DNA from 3 places in the Saccharomonospora amisosensis genome. Region 3 is predicted to be linked to each of the others. Evidence: riboswitches for the same ligand, from Rfam matches in the RefSeq annotation. Region 3 holds a riboswitch; each other region holds the start of a gene.
The links. Region 3 has a riboswitch for cobalamin ahead of FHU38_RS07510 (ABC transporter substrate-binding protein). Riboswitches for the same ligand answer to the same signal wherever they lie in the genome.
Positions count from the first base shown of each region.

Region 1: another riboswitch for cobalamin. It lies ahead of FHU38_RS20070 (CbtB domain-containing protein); the one in region 3 lies ahead of FHU38_RS07510 (ABC transporter substrate-binding protein).
Region 2: another riboswitch for cobalamin. It lies ahead of FHU38_RS20115 (putative cobaltochelatase); the one in region 3 lies ahead of FHU38_RS07510 (ABC transporter substrate-binding protein).

Region 1 is NZ_JAAOYM010000001.1:4,133,448-4,139,044, forward strand. It holds gene FHU38_RS27815 (hypothetical protein) at 1-28, shown strand, start outside; gene FHU38_RS20060 (glutamate synthase subunit beta) at 21-1,472, shown strand; gene FHU38_RS27820 (hypothetical protein) at 1,652-1,774, shown strand; cobalamin riboswitch at 2,106-2,230, shown strand; gene FHU38_RS20070 (CbtB domain-containing protein) at 2,267-2,482, shown strand; gene FHU38_RS20075 (CbtA family protein) at 2,496-3,236, shown strand; gene FHU38_RS20080 (cobalamin biosynthesis protein) at 3,227-4,162, opposite strand; gene FHU38_RS20085 (bifunctional adenosylcobinamide kinase/adenosylcobinamide-phosphate guanylyltransferase) at 4,199-4,825, shown strand; gene cobT (nicotinate-nucleotide--dimethylbenzimidazole phosphoribosyltransferase) at 4,864-5,597, shown strand, end outside.
Region 2 is NZ_JAAOYM010000001.1:4,142,163-4,147,759, forward strand. It holds gene FHU38_RS20105 (cobyrinate a,c-diamide synthase) at 1-301, opposite strand, end outside; gene cobO (cob(I)yrinic acid a,c-diamide adenosyltransferase) at 295-897, opposite strand; gene FHU38_RS20115 (putative cobaltochelatase) at 897-2,891, opposite strand; adenosylcobalamin (AdoCbl) riboswitch at 2,912-3,053, opposite strand; gene cbiE (precorrin-6y C5,15-methyltransferase (decarboxylating) subunit CbiE) at 3,137-4,354, shown strand; gene cobM (precorrin-4 C(11)-methyltransferase) at 4,351-5,094, shown strand; gene FHU38_RS20130 (cobalt-precorrin-5B (C(1))-methyltransferase) at 5,098-5,597, opposite strand, start outside.
Region 3 is NZ_JAAOYM010000001.1:1,528,699-1,534,295, forward strand. It holds gene FHU38_RS07500 (ABC transporter ATP-binding protein) at 517-1,323, opposite strand; gene FHU38_RS07505 (FecCD family ABC transporter permease) at 1,320-2,366, opposite strand; gene FHU38_RS07510 (ABC transporter substrate-binding protein) at 2,369-3,316, opposite strand; cobalamin riboswitch at 3,401-3,562, opposite strand; gene gltB (glutamate synthase large subunit) at 3,805-5,597, shown strand, end outside.

The DNA of each region.
Region 1 (5,597 bases), 2.6 Mb from region 3:
CAAGACGATGGAGGCGGCACATGGCTGACCCCAAGGGCTTTCTCACCACACCCAGGGAGACGCCGAAGTCTCGCCCTGTGGACGTGCGGATCAAGGACTGGCGCGAGGTCTACGAGGATTTCGAGCAGTCGAAACTCACCAAGCAGGCGGGCCGCTGCATGGACTGCGGTATCCCGTTCTGCCATCAGGGCTGCCCGCTGGGCAACCTGATTCCGGAGTGGAACACGCTGACGTGGCGGGAGGACTGGCAGGCCGCGATCGAGCGGCTGCATGCCACGAACAACTTCCCGGAGTTCACCGGGACGCTGTGTCCCGCACCGTGTGAGACCGCCTGCGTGCTCGGGATCAACGACGACCCGGTGACCATCAAGCGGGTCGAGATCTCGATCATCGACAGGGCCTGGGAAGAAGGCTGGGTGACCCCGCAGCCACCCGTCACCAGGACCGGCAAGAAGGTCGCGGTGGTGGGCTCCGGTCCCGCGGGACTCGCGGCCGCGCAACAGCTCACCCGCTCCGGACACGACGTCGTGGTGTTCGAGCGGGCGGACGCGATCGGTGGCCTGCTGCGCTACGGGATTCCCGAGTTCAAGATGGAGAAGTACCGCCTCGACCGGCGGCTTGAGCAGATGCGGGCGGAAGGCACCGAGTTCAGGGCCGGGGTCAACGTCGGGGTGGACGTCACGGCCGAGCGGCTGCTTTCGGAGTACGACGCGGTGGTCCTCGCCGGTGGCGCTACGGCGTGGCGTGACCTACCGGTGCCCGGCAGGGACCTGCCCGGCGTGCACCAGGCCATGGAGTACCTGCCGTTCGCCAACCGGGTCGCCAGCGGGAAGCTGGCGCGGACCCCGATCGACGCGGCGGGCAAGGACGTCGTGGTGATCGGCGGTGGCGACACCGGTGCCGACTGTGTCGGTACCGCGCACCGGCAGGGTGCGCGATCGGTTACCCAACTGGAGATCATGCCGAGGCCGCCTCAGTCGCGTTCGGACGCGCATCCGTGGCCGACCTACCCCATGATCTACCGGGTTTCCTCGGCTCACGAGGAGGGCGGCGAGCGGCTTTACTCGGTGAACACCAAGGAGTTCCTCGCGGACTCCGACGGCAATCTGCGGGCGCTGAAGCTCGTGGAGGTCCGCAACGAGGGCGGGAAGTTCGTTCCCGTTGAGGGCAGCGAACGGGAGCTGCCCGCCCAGTTGGTGCTGCTGGCCATGGGCTTCGTCGGGCCGCAGCGTGAGGGCCTACTTGAGCAGCTCGGCGTCGAGCTGGACGAGCGGGGCAACGTGGCAAGGGACGCCTCGTACCAGACGAGTGTCGACAAGGTGTTCGTAGCAGGCGACATGGGCAGGGGTCAGTCGCTGATCGTATGGGCGATCGCGGAGGGCCGGTCCGCCGCCGCCGGGGCCGACGGCTACCTCACCGGCCGGGACGTGCTTCCCGCGCCGATCGCGCCGACGGACCGTCCGATCTCCTGACCGCGGGGTGTTCAGCGGATTCGGGGGGTCCGCTGAACACCCCCATCGCTGGCCCGCACACTCGTTCGAGAGTGCGCAACGCCATGGCTGGAGTGTGCCGGCTGGCGGTGGACGTGAATTCCGGCTTGGCTGAATCACGCAGGCCCAGTGGTGATTCAGACTCTTGCTGGGTTGTGCGATTGACGACCGACGTCGGCACGTTGATCGAGAAGGCCCGCGTCCGCGCACAGCTCAGCCAGCGTGCCCTTGCCGAGGCCAACGGGGATCTAGCAACCGACCTTGTCGCGAGTCATTTCCGGTGATCGGGCCGCGAAGCTGCCGGAGTTGGTGGCGATCGCCTGGGCAACCGGGCACACGGTCACCCAGTTGACCGGAACCAGGACGGTGGCCGATCGAGCACAGTGCGGCACGAGCGACCAACGAGGTTCACAAGTCTGATCGTTCCTACCGCCCGCCGCCGCAGCCCGCCGACCTCGGTGGTCCCAGGCCCGACGTCGATAAGAACGGTCACCGTCGCGCCCGCTTGGCAACCTACCTTGATCAGTGGAAAGCCTGCTCCGTGACGACGAGGCCGCTACTCGACACAACCACCGGATGGTCGAGAACTCGGTCACGTTGACGATGCTGTCCAGACCACCGTAGCCTTCGACGAGTTACGCGACAGCGGCTGGAAGCCGGTGAGAATCCGGCACGGTCGCGCCACTGTATCCGGGTTCGTACCCACGACCCGGGAGTCAGACCCGGCGCTGTCGCGACCGTTCCGAGTGGGCCGCGTCAAGCCCAAGGAGGTTTCGATGTCGCAGGCGAGCGTCGCCGCACCCCGTCCCATCCACATCTCGATCCCGCTGCGGGAGATCCTGCCGTGGGCGATCTTCGTCGGCGTCCTCGCGCTGGCCGTCCTGTACTTCGTGAGTACCGAGGCGGGCGCGGTAGAGCTGCTGTCCAGCGACGGCCTCGTGCACGAGTTCCTGCACGACGGTCGGCACCTGCTGGCTTTCCCCTGCCACTGACCGGGAAACGCTGATGAGGACCCTGCTGGTCCGCGGCATGCTCGCGGGCCTGGTCGCCGGTGCGCTCGCGGCGGTTTTCGCCTATGTCTTCGCCGAACCGTCCGTCGAGGCCGCGATCGCACTTGAGGAATCAGCACAACACCACGGCAGCGCCAGTGCCGCGCACACGCACGCCGAGAACGCGGCGGTGAGCCGCACCGTGCAGAGCACGCTGGGACTGCTCGTCGGCACCGCCGGCTACGGCGTCGCCGCCGGCGGACTGTTCGCCATAGCGTTCGCGCTGCTGCACGGCCGCGTGACCACCATGGCGCCACGGGTGTCGGCCGCGCTGCTGGCCGCGGGCACGTTCGTGGTAGCGGTACTGGTTCCGTTCCTGAAGTATCCGGCGAACCCGCCCTCGGTCGGGCAGGCGGGCACGATCGGCGAGCGCACCAGCCTGTACTTCGGGTTCGTCGCGCTGTCCGTGGCGACCGGGATCGTCGCCGTGGTCGCGGGTCGTGCACTCGCGCGGCGACTCGGCGCGACCTCGTCGCTGTTGCTGGCGACGGCCGGATACCTCACGGTGATCGCGACGGCCTCGGCACTGCTGCCGGTGGTCGACGAGATCCCAGGTGGTTTCCCCGGCGCGACGCTGTGGGACTTCCGGGTGGCGTCACTGGGCACGCAACTGCTGTTGTGGAGCGCGCTCGGCCTCGTGTTCGGCACGCTCGCCGAACGGGTGCTGCGAGTGCGAACGCCGGCGGGTCAGCGATAGCGCGCCGACGCGGCCAGCGCCAGCGCCGCCAGCCCCACCAGCCGCGACAGCCGCACGGCCCTGCGCAGCTCCTGCGGGCCGGGTGCTGGGCCGTCGCCGAGCGCGCCTCGATGCTCCACCCGGTCCCCGTACCGGTTGCTGCCCCCGAGCCGGACCCGCAGCGCGCCTGCGAACGCCGCCTCGACCTGCCCCGCGTTGGGGCTGGGGTGCTTGCGGGCATCGCGGCGCCACGCCCGCAACGCCCCGGCCGCGCTACCGCCGACCAGTCGGGCCGACACCACGGCGGCCGCCGCACTCAGCCGCGCGGGCACGAGGTTGGCGATGTCGTCGGCCCGCGCGGCGGCCCAGCCGAACCGCTCGTAGCGAGGAGACCGATGTCCCACCATCGCGTCGAGGGTGTTGAGCGCGCGGTAGCCGAGCAGGCCCGGTATCCCCGCCAGCCCACCCCACAGCAGCGGGGCGACGACCGCGTCGGAGGTGTTCTCCGCGATCGACTCCGTCGCCGCACGGGCGAGTTCGCTGCTGCCGAGATCCGTCGCGTCACGGCCACAGAGGTGGGAAAGGCGTGCTCGCGCGGCGTCGATCCGCCCCGACTCCAACAGCTGCGCCATTACCTCGCCTTCCCGCGCGAGTCCCCGCGCACCCAATACCACCCAGGTAACGGCTGCCGTGGTGACGAACCGGGCGAGCGGGTGACGCGCCGTGACCGCTTGCAGTGCCGTTCCCGCGCCCACGGCCGCGCCGACGCACGCTGCCGCGTAGCCAACGCCCCTGCCGCGAGAGTCGGCCCACACCCGCTCCTCCAGCGCCGCGGCGAGCGCCCCGAAGCAGGCCACCGGGTGCCCGCGACGCGGGTCGCCGAAAATCGCGTCAGCGGCGTGGCCTGCGACGATTCCGGCAGCGGTGGCGCGACGAGGAAGGATCACAGCGCGAACCCTAGCCGGTGGGCAAGAATGCCGACCATGACGAACGATTCCGGGCGCAGGCTCGCGGACGCCGTGGCCGCTCGGCTGGAGGCCGGTGCCGCGATGCTGCGCCGCTTCGGTCGCGGCGGCCACGGCAACGGCCGCGTCCTCATCCTCGGTGGTGTCCGATCGGGCAAGTCACGCTACGCCGAGCAGTTGATGGTCGGCTACAACCATGTCGTTTACATCGCGGGCGGCCTGCCGCCGACCGACGACGACCCGGAATGGGCGGCTCGGGTGGCCGCTCACCGTGCGCGCAGGCCACCGCACTGGCGCACCGTTGAGACCGCCGATCTGGCGGGAACGCTGCGCTCCACCACCACGCCGATGCTGGTGGACTGCCTCGGCACCTGGTTGAGCCGGGTGCTCGACGAGGTGGGTGCCTGGCAGCAGGAGCAGGGCTGGCAGCAGCGGGTCGACGAACGGTTGCGGGACTTCGTCGACGCCTGGCGCACCACCACCGTGCCGATCGTGGCCGTGAGCAACGAGGTGGGCTCCGGGGTGGTGCCCGCCACCGTGTCCGGCCGGATCTTCCGCGACGTGCTTGGTGCGTTGAACACGGCGGTTGCGGCCGAATCGCACTCGGTGCGGCTGGTGGTGGCGGGCCGCGTGCTCAGGCTGTGACAACCCCGCTGTGACAACCCGGAGGGAAGGAACGATCGATGAGGTTCGACATCCCGGAGCCCGACGAACCCGCTCGGCTGGCCGCCAGGGAGCGGCTGGCTGGCCTGGTGAAACCGCTCGGCGCGCTGGGGACGCTCGAGGAGTTGGCCGAGTGGTTGTCGGCGGCGCACGGCAGCGTCCCGCCACGGCCGCTTGACGACGTGCGCGTCGTGGTGTTCGCGGGCGACCACGGGGTGTCGGCCTGCGCCGGGGTGTCGGCCTACCCGAGGGAGATCACGGCCGCGATGGTGCGGGTGTTCCTTTCAGGCGCCAGCGGGGTCAACGTGCTGGCCGAACAGGTGGGTGCCCAGGTGCGGGTGCTGGACATCGCCGTGGACGCGGACCTCTCCGACGTGCCCGCGCGGGTTCGCGCGTACAAGGTACGGCGCGGTTCCGGTTCGATCGACGTCACCGACGCGCTGGCTCCCGGACAGGCCGAGCAGGCGTTTCGCGCCGGGATGGCCGTCGCGGACGAGGAGGTGGACGCAGGCGCGGACCTGCTCATCCCCGGCGACATGGGAATCGGCAACACGACGGTGGCGGCAGCCCTGGTCGCCGCCACGCTCGGGTTGCCCGCGACCGACGTGGTCGGCGGCGGCACCGGCGTGGACGAGGAGGGCAGGGCCCGCAAGGTCGCCGTGGTGGAAGCAGCGCTCACCAGGGCCGCCGACCGGACGAACGATCCGTTCGAGCTGCTCACCGCGCTCGGCAGCGCCTGCGCGGCGGCGACGGC
Region 2 (5,597 bases), 2.6 Mb from region 3:
CCGCCGTGCCGAGCGCACCGTCGAACAGCCCCATCACGCCTTCGAGCACGGCCAGCTCCGCGCGGCTGGCGCCGTGCAACAGCAGCGGAACCACCCGGTCCTCACCCTGCAGGAACGGGTCGAGGTTGCGCGGCGGCAGTCCGGTGGCCAGTGCGTGGTAGCTGGGGTCGATGAAGTCGGGCCCCACCTTGTGCCCCGACACCGCGAGTCCACGCGAGCGCAGCGCAGCCATCAGCCCGGTGGCCACGGTCGTCTTGCCGTGCCCGGAACCGGGCGCGGCGACGACGATCCTGGCTACCACTCGATGCCTCGCTGTCCTTTTTGACCCGAATCCATCGGATGCTTGACCTTGGTCATGTCAACCACCAGGTCCGCCGCCGCCACCAGTGCGGGCGGGGCCTGCCTGCCGGTGATCACGACGTGCTGGCGGCCGGGCCTGGTGGACAGCGCCTCGACGACCTCGTCGGTGTCGATCCAGCCCCACCGCAGCGGGTAGGTGAACTCGTCGAGTACGTAGAAGTCGTGCCGCTGCTCTGCCAGCCTGCGTCTGATCTCGGCCCAACCTTCGCGGGCGTCCTTGGCGTGGTCGTCCTCGGTTCCTCGCTTGCGAGCCCAACTCCAGCCCTCGCCCATCTTGTGCCACTCCACCGAGCCGCCCGCACCGCTGGCGTCCAGCGCGCGGAACGCGGCCTCCTCGCCGACCCGCCATTTGGCGGACTTGACGAACTGGAACACCCCGATGGACCAACCCTGGTTCCACGCGCGCAACGCCATGCCGAACGCGGCGGTGGACTTGCCCTTCATGTCTCCGGTGTGGACGGCGAGGACGGGGCGGTTGCGGCGCTGCCGGGTGGTGAGCCCGTCGTCGGGCACGTCGGTCGGTTTACCCTTCGGCATCAGGCGGCCCTGCCGATACGTCCCGCCCTGCTACTGACCTCACGGACGAGCGAGTCCGCGGCAACCTCACCGAGCGGAACGTGCTCGGCGCCGAGGCGATTGGCGAGTTCGGCGGCGAGGCCCAGCCGCATCCGCCCGCTCTCGCAGTCCATGACGACGCTCGCGACTCCAGTGCGCGCGAGCAGGTCAGCGGCGGCGTGGGAGCGCGACACCGCGTCGGCACCGCCGGTGGCGCGCCCGTCGGTGACCACGACCAGCAGTGGCCGCCGCCTCGGATCACGCAGCGCCTCCACTCGAAGCGTCTCGGCCGCCCGCAGCAGACCTTCCGCCAGTGGGGTGCGGCCGCCGGTCGGCAGCGCCTCCAGCCGCGCGGCAGCAGCTTCCACACTGCCGGTCGGCGGCAGCGACAACTCCGCTCCCCGCGCGCGGAAGGTCACCAGCCCCACCTTGTCGCGCCGCTGGTAGGCGTCGAGCAGCAGTGAGAGCACCGCGGCCTTCACCTCGCGCATCCGCTGCCGCGCGCCCATCGACCCGGACGCGTCCACACAGAACAGCACGAGGTTGCCCTCCTTGCCTTGCCTGCGCGCGTAGCGCAGATCGCGTGGCCGCACCAGCAGTGCCTTGCCCGTGCGTTCGCGTTCGCGCTGTCGCAGTGCCGCGGCGAGGATGGTGGCGGCCAGCCGAGGCGCGCCGGTTCGCACGCCCGGCCGTTGCGCGCCGACGACCCGCCCGGTGTCGGTGACGGCGGCGGAGCGGCGACCGCTGGCGCCCGCTCCGGTGCCGCGCACCGTGAACAACCTCGCGCGGTAGGGACCGCCGGAGGCCACGCGCCGCTGCCCACCGCCGCCCGGCTGCTCGCCGCCGTCCCCGCGTTCGGGGGGCGAACCGTGCTCACCGGGCGGCGTCTCGCCGCTGGTGTTCTGCTCGCCCTCGTCACGCGGTTGCCGGGTTCCCGAGCCGGGGTCGTCGTCGGGCGGGCCCTGCTCTGGTGGCTCCGAAAGTGCCCGTTCCAGCTCGCCGGGATCGATGCCCGGCGCGTCGAACGGGTTGCGCCTGCGCCGATGCGGCAACGCCAACTCCGCGGCGACCCTGATGTCCTCGACGGTCACCGAGTCCCGGCCACACCAGGCCGCGTGCGCGCACGCGGTGCGGGCGGTGACGATGTCGGCGCGCATGCCGTCCACCTCGAACTCGGCGCACACCCTTGCGATGCGCAGCAACGACTCCTCGCCGAGCGACACGCGCGGCAGCAGCGCAACCGCGGCGCTGATGTCGTCCGCCAGCGCGGCATCGGAGTCGTGGAAGCGGGCCGCGAAGCCGTCAGGGTCGGTTTCGTAGGCGATCCGTCGGCGCACCACCTCGGCCCGCTGTTCGGGTTCGCGGCTGGAGGTCACCTCCACGGTGAGCCCGAAACGGTCGAGCAGTTGCGGCCGCAACTCCCCCTCCTCCGGGTTCATGGTGCCGATCAGCACGAACCGCGCGGCGTGCGAAACCGAGACACCCTCCCGCTCGACGGTGGCGCGCCCCATCGCGGCCGCGTCCAGCAGGGTGTCGACAAGGTGGTCCTGCAGCAGGTTGACCTCGTCGACGTACAACAGGCCACGGTGCGCACCCGCCAGCAGTCCGGGCTGGAAGTCGGCCACACCGTCGCGTAGCGCGCGTTCCAGGTCAAGCGAGCCGACCACCCGTTCCTCCGCCGCGCCGACGGGCAACTCCACCAGCCGGGCTGGCCTGCTACGCCGGGAAACGTCGCGAGGGTGCGGGCCGTCCGGGCAGGCCGGATCAGGTCTTGCCGGATCACAGGAGAACCGGCAGCCGTCGACCACCTCCACCCTCGGCAGCAGCTCAGCGAGCGCGCGGACCATTGTGGACTTCGCCGTGCCCTTCTCGCCGCGCACCAGCACCCCACCGATCGCCGGTGAGATCGCCGAAAGCAGCAACGCCAGCCGCAACTGTTCCATCCCGACGACGGCGGTGAAGGGGAACGACGTCACGAAAAGACTCCTTAGCCACGGGTGGGTGTCCTCGCCCACGTCTCGTCAGCACACCAAGGCGGCCACCGAAGCTCTGACTCCTGACCGATCGGCCAGTCACAGTGGCGGGACCGTCCCGGATTCGCACCGGGTTCCACGACGACCGCGGCCCGATCATCGCACACCCCCCGGCGAAGCGGGGCGGAGGAAAATCACACGGCTCCCGTGCGGGTGCCCGCGAGCGGGCGCGGCTACGGTTCGGGGTCGTGACGATCGCGGTGGTGGGTATCGGGGCCGACGGCTGGCCCGGCCTGCCTCGGGAAGGCAGGTCCGAGGTCGAGTCCTGTGAGGTACTGCTCGGCGGGCGAAGGCAGCTCGATCTCGTGCCGGACGGCGGCTACCGGAAGGTGGCGTGGCCGAGCCCGCTGCTGCCTTCGCTCGACGACGTTCTCGCCGAACACGCGGGCCGCCGGATCTGCGTGCTCGCCAGCGGAGACCCGCTGCTTTCCGGTATCGGCACCACGCTGATGCGCAGGCTCGGCTCGCATCGGCTGCGCATCGTGCCCGGTGTGTCGTCGGTGACGCTGGCGCGGGCGCGGCTGTGCTGGCCAGCCGAGGAGGTGGAGGTGATCAGCGCAGTCGGGCGGTCGCCGCAGGCCGTGATGCGTGTCGCGGGCGACGGTCGCAGGGCGCTCGTGCTCAGCGCCGACGGCTCAACCCCCGCCACGGTGGCGGCACTGCTCACCCACCACGGCTTCGGCGCGAGCAGGCTCACTGTGCTTGAGGAACTCGGCGGGCCCGGCGAGCGGCGGCTGGAGGGCCGCGCGCTGGACTGGCCACATCCGACGTGCGCGGCGTTGAACGTGCTCGGGATCGAGTTCGCGGGCCCGAGGGGGTTGCCGGTACTGCCCGGGTTGCCCGATTCCGCCTTCGAGCACGACGGCCAGCTCACCAAGCGGGACGTGCGGGCGAGCGTGCTGGCGCGGCTGGCGCCGTTGCCTGGCGAGTTGTTGTGGGACGTCGGCGCGGGCTCGGGCAGCGTTGCCGTGGAGTGGGCCCGGGCGCACCCGGCGAACACCGCGATCGCGGTGGAACCGAGGCCACAGCGTGCGGCGCGCATCGCCCGCAACGCCGAGCGGCTCGGCGCGCGGGTGGACGTGGTCACCGGTTCGGCCCCGCAGGCGCTCGCCGGCCTGCGGGCGCCTGACGCGGTGTTCATCGGCGGCGGCATCACCGCACCAGGCGTGCTGCCCGCATGCTGGGACGCGCTTGGCGAAGGCGGAAGGCTGGTCGCCAACGGCGTGACGGTGCAGGCCGAACACGAACTCGCGCGGGCCCACGCCGAGTTGGGCGGCGAGCTGACCAGGCTGGCCGTCGAGCACGCCGCACCGCTCGGCGGCTTCACCGGCTGGACACCCGCGCGCACGGTGACCCAGTGGAGCGTCGTGAAGGAAACCGAGCAAGCCAAGGAGGTCCAGCAGTGACCGTGTACTTCGTCGGCGCGGGACCGGGTTCGGCCGACCTGATCACCGTGCGCGGGCAGCGGCTGCTGGCTCGCTGCGGGGTCTGCCTGTACCCGGGCAGTCTCACCCCCGCCGACCTGCTGGCGCACTGCCCCGCCGGTGCCAGGTTGGTGGACACCGCGCGGCTGACACTCGATGAGATCGTCGAGGAGCTGCTGCGCGGCCACCGTGAGGGGCACGACGTTGTCCGGCTGTGCTCGGGTGATCCCTCCATCTACAGCGCCGTGGCCGAACAGGCACGCAGGCTGGACACGGCAGGCGTGCCCTACGACGTGACGCCAGGCGTGCCCGCGTTCGCCGCGGCCGCCGCCGTGCTCGGCAAGGAACTGACCGTCCCCGAGGTCGGGCAGAGCCTCGTCATCACCAGGGCGCGGGCACGCTCCACGGCCATGCCGCCCGGCGAGGACCTCGCCACGCTGGGCGCGAGCGGCACGACGATGGCGCTGCACCTCGCCGTCAACCGGATCGAGCAGGTGGTGGCCGAACTGCTGCCGCGCTACGGGCCCGACTGCCCTGCGGCGGCGGTCGCGCTGGCCAGCCAGCCCGGCGAAGTCGTGGTGCGCGGCACGCTGGCCGGCATCGCCGATCAGGTACGCGAAGCGGGCATCACCCGCGCCGCCGTGATCTTCGTTGGGCGGGTGCTGGCCGCGGCGGACTTCCCGGACAGCTTCCTGTACTCCGCCACCCGCGAGCGGGCATGAGCGCTACGGCCCGCTACGCCCGACGATGACACCGGCGCGGTCGACCACAACCACGTCCACCTCAACGGCGGCACCCGCCAGCACCTCCAGCGCCGTTCGCCGTGCCCGGCTCGCCACCAGGTCACCCAGCGGCAGGCCGTGCTCACGCGCCAGCTCCAGCGCGTGCAGCGCGGTGTTGGCGCGCTCGATCTGTCCGGCCACGTCGGCGTGCCCCGCGTCGCGCGCCAACCGGGCCAGCAGCCCCAGATCCACCTGTGACCGCTTGGAATGCAGGTCCAGATAGCCCGCGGCGAGTTTGGACAGCTTCGCGAACCCGCCAGCCAGCGAAAGCCTCGGCACCGGGTTGGCGCGCAGGTACTTCAGCACCGCTCCCGCGAAGTCACCCATGTCCAGCAACGCGGTGTCCGGCAGCCCGTACAGCCGCGCCACCGCCCGCTCCGAGGTGTTGCCGACCGCGCCCGCGACATGCCGGTGACCCAGTGCCCTTGCCACGTCCACACCCC
Region 3 (5,597 bases):
CAGTGGTCCGATCAATACCGGAGTTGTGTAGTACCAGGAAGCGAGCCTGATTGCGCGCCCAGCCAATCTCGGGGCAATGCCGACTTCCGCGCCGGCGGTACGGCGGTCGCCGCTACCGGCGTCGTGGGTCCGGCTTGCAAGTGGAAGCCCGACGAAGGCGCGCCCGTCGGCGCGTGTGCGCGCGGGCATCGACGAACCCGTCAGCAAGCGGCCAAAGGCGCGGCCACCGCCGGCTCCGTCACCGGCTTGCCCGGATCGAAGCGCTGCGGTCGGGACGGCCCCACATACCGGTCACGGCGCCGGGCACTGCCGCGGACCATCCGCCGGGCTGAGCCGGGCAAGGTGATGACTCCGGACAGGTTGACACTGTGGACATTCGGCGCCCGTGCGACCGGGACGTGAGCACGGTACCGGCTTCGCCCGCCGACCCCCGACCAGATGCAGGGAATTCCGGCGCTACCGTAGCGGCCCCTCGCGCCTCAGCAACATCATCACCACCGCTTGTGTTCCTGCGGGTTACCCGGAAGGCTCGCCGCCCAGCCCCTCGCCATCGCCGCGTACGGGGGCCACGACCGGGTGGCCGCCGGCGGTGGTCAGCACCTCCACGGTCGCGCGGTAGTGCCGCCGCAGCACCTGTGGTGTCAGCACCTGGGCAGGCGGACCCTGCGCGGCAACCCCACCGGAGTCCAGTAACAGCAGCCGGTCGGCGTACTGCGCGGCGAAGGTCAGGTCGTGCAGCGTGGTGACCACGGTGGTGCCGTCCTCGCGGCGCAACCGGTCGAGCCGGTCCAGCAGCACCTGAGCGTGCCCGATGTCCAATCCGGACGTTGGTTCGTCAAGCAGTAGCAGGCTGGTGCGCTGTGCCAAAACCCTGGCCAGCACGGCGCGCTGCCGCTCGCCGCCGGACAGCGTGCGCAGCCTGCGGCTCGCCAGTCGCCGCAGGTCCAGTCTCGCCAGCGATTCCTCGACGATGGCCAGATCGGTCGCGCCCTCCTTGGCCAGCGGCCCCAGGTGCGGCGTGCGGCCCAGCAGCACGTAGTCGGTGACGGTGAGGCCGTCCGGCAGGATCGGGTTCTGCGGGGCGTAGCCGAGCAGCCTCGCTCGCCTGCGCCGGGTCAGCGCATCGCTCGCCGTGCCGTGCAGCGTTATCTCGCCACCGTGCCGCACCAGTCCGGCGATCGCCTTCAGCAGGGTGGACTTGCCCGCCCCGTTGGGACCCACGATCGCCAGCCAGCCACCCGGCTCGATCTCCGCCGACACCTCGCGCACCACCGGATCGGCCCCGTAGCCCGCGGACACCCCGCGCAGCCACACCGCGGTCACGGCAGCCGTCCCCTCGATGTGCGTAGCACGATCGCGAAGAACGGCGCGCCCGCGAAGGCGGTGACCACACCCAGCGGCAGCTCTCCCGGCAACACCGTGCGCGCCACGTGGTCGGCGAGGATCAGGAACACCGCACCACCGATCAGCGCCAGCGGCACGATGACCCGGTAGCTCGATCCCGCCAGCAGCCGCACGATGTGCGGCACGACGATCCCGACGAACCCGATCAGCCCGCTGACCGCCACCGCGGCGGCGGTGGCCAGCGACGCCGCCGCGAGCAGCAGCAGCCGCACCCGGCCGGGCCGGACCCCGAGCGACGCCGCTTCCGCGTCGCCGAGCGCCAGCACGTCCAGCAGCCGGGCCGATGCCAGCAGCACGACGGCCGCCAGCACGACGTAGGGCAGCGCCAGCAGCAGGTCGCGCCAGCTGCTGACGTTGAGCCCGCCCATCGTCCACGTGTAGACCTGCTTGATCGTGTCGGTGTTGAGTTGCTGGACGAAGGTCTGGATCGCGGTCAGGAACGCCGTTACGGCCACGCCCGCCAGCAGCAGTGTCGCGGTTCCTGAACCACCCGCCGACCGCCCGACGGCCCAGCTCAACCCCACACCGGCGAGCGCGCCCGCGAACGCGGCAAGCGGCAGCGGCCCGATCAGCCAGCCGGTGACGGCCGGGGCGAACACCATGACCACCGTCGCGGCCATCCCGGCGCCCGCCGCCGCGCCGAGCAGGTACGGGTCGGCGAGCGGGTTTCGGAACACGCCCTGGAACGCCGCACCCGCACCGGCCAGTGCCGCGCCGACGAGACCAGCGAGCAGCACCCTCGGCACCCGCAGCTGCCACACGATCGCGGCCTCGCGTTCCGACAGCGGGGACACGCCGCCGCTGACCTGGGCGGCGATCTCGGCGAGGACGCGTTGCCAGCCGAGCTCACCCGCCCCGACCACGACGGCGAACACCACGGTGAACAGCAGCGCGAGCAGCGCGAGCAGCACAGTCCGTGGCCGCAGCCTCGTCGTGGCCGGGCGGGAACGAGCTTTGAGCACGGCTACCGGCCGGCGTCGCGCACGGTGGACGACACGGTGCGGACGAAGTCGACGAGCCGGGGACCCCAGCGCGAGGCGATGTCGTCGCCCACCGCGACCACGCGGCCCTGCCTGACGGCGGTCAGCGTGTCCCAGCCGGGCCGCTCGGCGACCGTGTCCGCGCTCTGCCCGCAGCAGTTGGTGTCGGCGAGGAAGATCAGGTCCGGGTCAGCGCGCAGGATGTGCTCCGCCGAGAGTTGCGGGTAGCCGCCGAGCGCGTTGGGGTCGTCCTGGTCGGCGATGTTGCGCAGCCCGAACAGGTCGTAGACCCCGCCGATGAAGGTGGCCGAGGTGACGCTGTAGAAGCTGGGGTCCAGCTCGTGGTAGTAGCTCAGCTCGGTTTTCGGTGTGTCGGCCACGAGCTTGCTGATCTCGGCCTCGGTACGGCGCGCGAGTTCGGCCCCCTCCTTGGCGTGACCGGTGGCCTTGCCGACGAGTTCGAACTGCGTGTAGGCGTCGCGCAGCGTCGCGGGTGCGGGAAGCACCAGCGTCTTGGTGCCGGTCTTCGCCAGCGCCTTCGAAAGCTTGTTCTCCAGGTCGGACTCGACGATGACCAGGTCGGGGTTGTGGGAGGCGATCGCCTCCGGGTCGATGTTGAGCCCGGAAAGGGACGTGCGCGGCGCCTGCTCGGGGTAGGTGGACTGATCGTCGGCCGCGACCACCTGCTCGCCCGCGCCGACGGCGTACAGCGTCTCGGTCGTGGAAGGTGACAGCGAGACGATGCGCTCGGGCGCCGCCTCGAGGGTGACCTCGGGCGCACCCGAGGGACGAAGGGTGACCGGGAAGCCGTTCCCACCCCCTGCCGAGGCCGATGCGGGCTCCTCCCGCTCGGCGCAGCCGGCGAGGGCGAACAACAGCAACAGCGGTAACAGTGGCAACAGCGCCCACAGGCGCCGGCTGGAAGGCAACATGGAACCTCGACTGGTCGGCCGGCGCGGGCCGCGCCGGGACCGCGGGCCGCGATCGCGGACGCCGCACCCCTGCGCCGGAGGCGGGTGGCGTCAGCGCGAGCGGCAGGCGACCTGGCTCGAGGCCCGCTGTCACGGCACGTGTTCGTACCGGCACAACGGGTCCCATCACAGTTGCGGCACAGCGCCGGATTCACACCGGACTTCGCTCCCGCTCGCGTCGAAGGACGCTACCAGGCCGCGAAATTCGGGTAGACTCCATAGGACAAATCACCGGTAGTGCACAGTCCGTGCGCCAGTCGGGCAAGGCGCCCAAAACATCAAGAACATCGCCGTTCTCCGCAGCCAGATTGTTACGGTCGCGTGGGCGGAATGTGCACTTCGAACCGGTGCTCCCACGTTTCCCAGATGTTAAGGTCGCGCTAATGAGCGGGCCATCGTCGTCCCGTGCGCAGCACAAACCGAGCACGAAGACGACGCAGGAGGTCCCATTGATCTTCTCCGCGATTCCGGCTCAGCAGGGTCTTTACGACCCTGTAACGGAACAGGATTCCTGCGGTGTGGCCATGGTCGCCCACGTCCGAGGGGTACGCTCCCACAACATCGTCACCGACGCGCTGACGGCGCTGACGAATCTCGACCACCGTGGCGCCGCGGGCGCAGAGCCCACCAGCGGCGACGGGGCGGGCATCCTGCTGCAGCTGCCGCACGAGTTCCTTCGTGCGGAGTCCGGGATCGACCTGCCTTCGCCGGACGCGTTCGGCTCGCACCACTACGCCGCGGGCCTGGTGTTCCTGCCCACCGACGCCGAGCAGCGCAGCAAGGCGGTCGGCCTGGTCGAGCGGATCGCGTCCGAGGAGAACCTCCGGGTGCTCGGCTGGCGTGAGCTGCCGGTCGACGCGGACACCGCCGACATCGGCCCGACGGCGCGCTCGGTGATGCCCCACATCGCGATGCTGTTCGTCGCCGGAACAGCCGACGCCGACGGCGTGCTGCCGAGCGGGCTGGAGCTGGACCGGCTCGTGTACCCGCTGCGCAAGCGCGCCGAACACGAGAGCCAGGCGGCGGGCTGCGGCACCTACTTCCCTTCGCTTTCGGCACGTACGCTGGTCTACAAGGGCATGCTGACGCCGGTGCAGCTGCCGAAGTTCTTCCCCGACCTGCGCGACGAGCGGCTCAGCAGCGCCATCGCACTGGTACACAGCAGGTTCTCCACCAACACGTTCCCTTCGTGGCCGCTGGCGCACCCCTACCGCTACGTGGCGCACAACGGCGAGATCAACACCATCCGGGGCAACCGCAACCGGATGCGGGCAAGGGAAGCGCTGCTTGAGTCCGACCTGATTCCAGGAGACCTCAGCAGGCTCTTCCCGATCTGCTCGCAGGAGGGCTCCGACTCCGGCTCCTTCGACGAGGTGCTGGAACTGCTGCACCTCGGCGGCCGCTCGCTGCCGCACGCGGTGCTGATGATGATCCCGGAGGCGTGGGAGAACCACGCCACGATGGACTCCGAGCGCAGGGCGTTCTACCGGTTCCACGCCAGCCTGATGGAACCGTGGGACGGCCCCGCCAGCGTGGCCTTCAGCGACGGCACGCTGGTCGGTGCCGTGCTGGACCGCAACGGGCTGCGGCCGGCCCGCTGGTGGCAGACCGCCGACGACCGGGTGGTGCTGGCCAGCGAGGCGGGCGTGCTCGACCTGCCGCCGTCGCAGGTAATCGCCAAGGGCAGGCTGAAGCCCGGCCGGATGTTCCTCGTCGACACCGACGCGGGCCGTATCGTCAACGACGACGAGATCAAGTCCCGGCTCGCGGCGGAGGCGCCGTACGAGGAGTGGCTGCACGCCGGGTTGCTCTCGCTGTCGGAGTTGCGCGACCGTGACCACATCACGCAGTCGCATGCCTCCGTGCTGCGCCGCCAACTCGCCTTCGGCTACACCGAGGAGGAGCTGAAGGTGTTGCTCGCTCCGATGGCTGCCAAGGGCGCCGAGCCGGTGGGTTCGATGGGGTCGGACATACCGCCTTCGGTGCTGTCCAAACGCTCGCGGTCGCTCTACGATTACTTCAAGCAGGGGTTCGCGCAGGTGACGAACCCGCCGCTGGACGCGATCCGCGAGGAACTGGTCACGTCGACGAGCCGGATCATGGGTCCTGAGCAGAACCTGCTGCAGCCAGGACCCGCGTCGTGCAGGCACATCCAGTTGCCCAGCCCGGTGATCGACAACGACGAGCTGGCCAAGCTCATCCACATCAACGACGACGGCGACCTTCCCGGGTTCGCCTGCAC